2 regions of the Streptomyces sp. NPDC054813 genome follow, and region 1 is predicted to be linked to the other one. Evidence: riboswitches for the same ligand, from Rfam matches in the RefSeq annotation. Region 1 holds a riboswitch; the other holds the start of a gene.
The links. A riboswitch is a leader RNA that binds a small molecule or an ion and turns the genes downstream of it on or off. The one in region 1 is predicted to bind glycine.

Region 1 (2,192 bases):
GCTGGAAACCGCTGCTGCTGAGGCTGAAAAGGCTAGCGGGTGGCTGTGACAATGCCTCACCCCGTGACCCGCTCGGCTTCCCGGAAGGCGATCCGGCACAGCACGTCCGCCGCGTCCCGGTCGAGGAGCACCGCCGAGCCGACGCCCTGGGGCAGCCCGCCCTTCTCCACCGCCCGCACCAGGCTAGCGGCGGCGTGACGGTGGCGCAGGAAGGCGTACCGGGAGACGCCCCGGCCGCGCTCGCGCTGCCCGTCCAGTGCCGTGCCGGGCGTGACGTCCAGGAGCAGCAGGTGCAGGGTGCCGCCGCGGCGGCGGGCAGCGCGGGCCAGCCAGTCGCGCACCCAGGCCTGGGTACCGCAGTCGTGCACCACCATGCCCTCGCCGGTGCGCAGCGCGCGGCGCAGCCCGGCGTAGTGGGCGATGCGGACCAGCGGACGGTAAAGGGCGTACGGCAGGAGGCGGGCCAGGCGGGCGTCCCAGCGGTCACGGGTGTCCTGGGAGTCGATCCGGATGCCCTGGACGGTGCGGTGCATCAGGGTGGACTTGCCGCTGCCCGGCAGCCCGGTGACCACGACCAGGTCACGAGGGCCGAAGAGCAGGCCGTTCGGGCTGCGGCCGGCGCGGTCGCGCAGATCGCGGACGACCGGTGCCATGGGGCTCCCCCCGCGCGAGCGCAGCCGAGCGTGGGGGAGCTCCCCGCACCGCTCACGGGCCGGGGCCGTCGGCTGCCCGGGCAGGGCGATACCCGTCGTCGCGTATGCCGTGGTCCTTGTCACCGTGATCGTCCTCCCTGGGGGTTCAGGAAAGGTTCTCCCCGCTTACCGTAAAGAGAAGGTAATGCACGGTGTCTCGCGGTTCCGTCCGCTTCCGGCCACAGGCCTGTTACAAAGCTCCGCCCGGCATGCAATGATGTGCCCGCCAACTGCATACCGGCCGTTTGAATCCGCGCGGGAGAGTCCTCAGCAGCCTTCGCTGGGGCGCCGAAGGAGCAAGTCCCTCCCTTGAATCTCTCAGGCCCCGTTACCGCGCGGGCGAGGCACATCTGAAAAGCGGGTCGCCGTGTCGGTGGCCCCACCCAAGGTGCAAGCCATGACCACCGATGTGGTCAGGGCGAACCTCTCAGGTTCCGATGACAGATGGGGAGGACAGACCTCGCCTGTCATGCCCTGGGATCTTTGGGAGACGACCGACCGATGAGCAGTTCCGATTCCGCTGGACTCCGCCGTACCGCGCTCGATGCCCTGCATCGCTCGCTCGGCGCCACCATGACCGACTTCGCCGGCTGGGACATGCCCCTGCGCTACGGATCCGAGCGCGACGAGCACGTCGCCGTGCGGACCAGGGCCGGGCTCTTCGACCTCTCCCACATGGGCGAGATCGCCGTGACCGGCCCCCAGGCGGCCGACCTGCTGAACCACGCCCTGGTCGGCAACATCGCCTCCGTCGGCGTCGGGCGCGCCCGCTACACCATGATCTGCCGGGCCGACGGCGGCATCCTCGACGACCTGATCGTCTACCGGCTGGCCGAGACCGAGTACCTGGTCGTGGCCAACGCCTCGAACGCCCAGGTGGTCCTCGACGCACTGACGGAGCGTGCCGCCGGGTTCGACGCCGAGGTGCGGGACGACCGGGACGCGTACGCGCTGATCGCCGTCCAGGGACCGGAGTCGCCCGGGATCCTGAAGTCGCTGACCGACGCCGACCTCGACGGCCTGAAGTACTACGCCGGGCTGCCCGGCACCGTCGCCGGGGTCCCGGCGCTGATCGCGCGCACCGGCTACACCGGCGAGGACGGCTTCGAGCTGTTCGTGAAGCCCGAGCACGCGGTGGAGCTGTGGCAGGCGCTGACCGAGGCGGGTTCCCCGGTGGGCCTGGTGCCCTGCGGGCTGTCCTGCCGGGACACCCTGCGCCTGGAGGCGGGCATGCCGCTCTACGGGCACGAGCTGACCACCTCGCTGACCCCCTTCGACGCCGGCCTCGGCCGGGTGGTGAAGTTCGAGAAGGACGGCGACTTCGTGGGGCGCGAGGCGCTCCGGGAGGCCGCCGACCGTGCCGCGGCCGAGCCGCCGCGGGTGCTGGTCGGCCTGGTCGCCGAGGGCCGCCGGGTGCCGCGCGCCGGATACCCGGTGGTCGCCGGCGGCGCGGTGATCGGCGAGGTCACCTCCGGTGCCCCCTCCCCCACGCTCGGCAGG
Region 2 (2,192 bases), on a different contig from region 1:
GCGGTGGGTCCGCCGGGCGATGGCCCGTAGCCCCTCGGGTCCGTGGTAGACGGCGTACATGCCGGCCATCACGGCGAGCAGCACCTGCGCGGTGCAGATGTTGCTGGTGGCCTTCTCCCGGCGGATGTGCTGTTCACGCGTCTGCAGCGCGAGCCGGTAGGCCTTGTGCCCGTCGGCGTCCACGGACACGCCCACGAGCCGGCCGGGCAGGCTGCGCGCGAACTTCTCCCGCACCGCCATGTAGCCCGCGTGCGGCCCGCCGAAGCCCATCGGCACACCGAACCGCTGGGTCGTACCGACGGCGATGTCGGCGCCCAGTTCGCCCGGCGAGGTCAGCAGGGTCAGCGCAAGCAGGTCGGCGGCGACGGTGACCAGCGCGCCCAGCCCGTGCGCCTGCTCGACGAGCGGCCTGATGTCGCGTACGGCGCCGGAGGCGCCGGGGTACTGGACGAGCACGCCGTTGATCTCACGCGCGGCGAGGTCCGCCGGAATCCCCTCGCTCAGATCCGCGACGACGACCTCGACCCCGGTCGGTTCGGCCCGCGTCCGGATCACGGCGACGGTCTGCGGCAGGGCGTCCGCGTCGATGACGAAGACGCCCTTCTTGTTCTTGCCCATGCGCAGCGACAGGGCCACGGCCTCGGCGGCGGCCGTGCCCTCGTCGAGCAGCGAGGCACCGGAGGTGGGCAGTCCGGTGAGGTCGGCGACCACGGTCTGGAAGTTCAGCAGCGCTTCCAGCCGTCCCTGGGAGATCTCCGGCTGGTACGGCGTGTAGGCCGTGTACCAGGCGGGGTTCTCCATCACGTTGCGCAGGATGACGGGCGGCGTGAAGGTGCCGTAGTAGCCCAGTCCGATCATCGAGTCGAGCACCTGGTTCCGGTCGGCCAGCGACCGCAGCTCGGCCAGCACCTCGGCCTCGGTGCGCGCGCCCGGCAGTTCCAGAGCGTCGGTGTTCTTGATGACGTCCGGCACGGCGGCGGCGGTCAGCTCGTCGAGCGAGCCGTACCCGACCTGGGCGAGCATCTTGGCCCGGGCCTCGTGGTCGGGCCCGATATGGCGCTGCTCGAAGGGGATTCCCTGCTCTAGCTCGGAGAGCGGAACACGCTGGGCGGTCATTGCGGAGGCCTCCTGGTCTGACGCGACCTTCGAGGGGTACCCCGGCACGGGCACCCCGACGGCCTCCCCCTCTGTCATCTCAACCTGAGAGCTTCGCCGGATGCCCAGAGGATCCGGCTTTCACCGTCGGTGAGAGCGGACGCCATCGACGCCCGCCCTGCTTTCCAGAGTGACCTCGTCCGTGCGGTACGTGAGCCTGAGAGATTCCGGGGAGGATTTGCTCCTTCGGCGCCTCCGGTCTGTCCGGAGGACTCTCCCGCACGGGGTCAGCAGCCGCTTGCCAGCCTACCAGCGAGGGCAACGCACGGGTCTTCGAGTGGCCGCCTCCTTCAATGTGCTCTTTTGTAGTGCTTACGGATGAGTTGCGACCAAGTGGAGGGCCCGTGCAGACCGACATCGATCCGCGCAACCTGATCGGCCGCAAGGCGTTCGACCGCAACGGCACGAAGATCGGCACGATCGACGAGGTCTACCTCGACGACGCGACCGGGGTGCCGGAGTGGGCGGCCATACGCACCGGCCTGTTCTCCCGGGACGCGTTCGTGCCCCTGGAGCCGAGTGAGCTGGTCGAGGGCACCCTCCAGGTCCCCTTCGAGCGCACCCTGATCAAGGACGCTCCCGACTTCGGGGTAGGCCGCCACCTCTCCCCTGAGCAGGAACTCCAGCTCTACCACCACTACGGCCTTGACACGACCGCCCCACCCCCCGACCACCCGGACCACCACTTCGGGAAACTGGCGGGAACGGAGGACACGGGGGCGTAGGGCCGCCGCCGGGGTTCGCCCACGCTTCGACCGCGGGCCGGTGGGGGTTGCTCGCGCCCCGCGGCGGCGCCGCAGATCGGTGCAGCCCCGCGCCCCTGACGGGGCGCTGCACTCACGTCGGCGACGCAGCTACGTGGCTGCGGGCAATCGTGCCGCAGGGCGGCACGGGTGGGCGCTGGGGGTACCCCCTCTGGGGGAGGCACCTGCAAGCGCCGGCAAGCGAAACCCCAGCCCCGCCCCGCCCTGGGGTCACGCACCCACCCCGTCCGCGGGAACCACCGGCACCAACGGCAACGGATCCACCGGCTCCAG

Region 2: it holds a riboswitch for glycine, as region 1 does, so the genes downstream of both, gcvP (aminomethyl-transferring glycine dehydrogenase) here and gcvT (glycine cleavage system aminomethyltransferase GcvT) in region 1, are expected to answer to the same signal.

What each region holds. Positions count from the first base shown of each region.
Region 1 is NZ_JBSHAF010000043.1:15,604-17,795, reverse strand. Features, by position in the region: gene ACWGJB_RS47130 (AAA family ATPase) at 57-782, opposite strand; glycine riboswitch at 939-1,036, shown strand; glycine riboswitch at 1,037-1,146, shown strand; gene gcvT (glycine cleavage system aminomethyltransferase GcvT) at 1,194-2,192, shown strand, end outside.
Region 2 is NZ_JBSHAF010000016.1:228,757-230,948, forward strand. Features, by position in the region: gene gcvP (aminomethyl-transferring glycine dehydrogenase) at 1-1,116, opposite strand, end outside; glycine riboswitch at 1,291-1,385, opposite strand; gene ACWGJB_RS30240 (PRC-barrel domain-containing protein) at 1,500-1,880, shown strand; gene ACWGJB_RS30245 (DNA polymerase IV) at 2,130-2,192, opposite strand, start outside.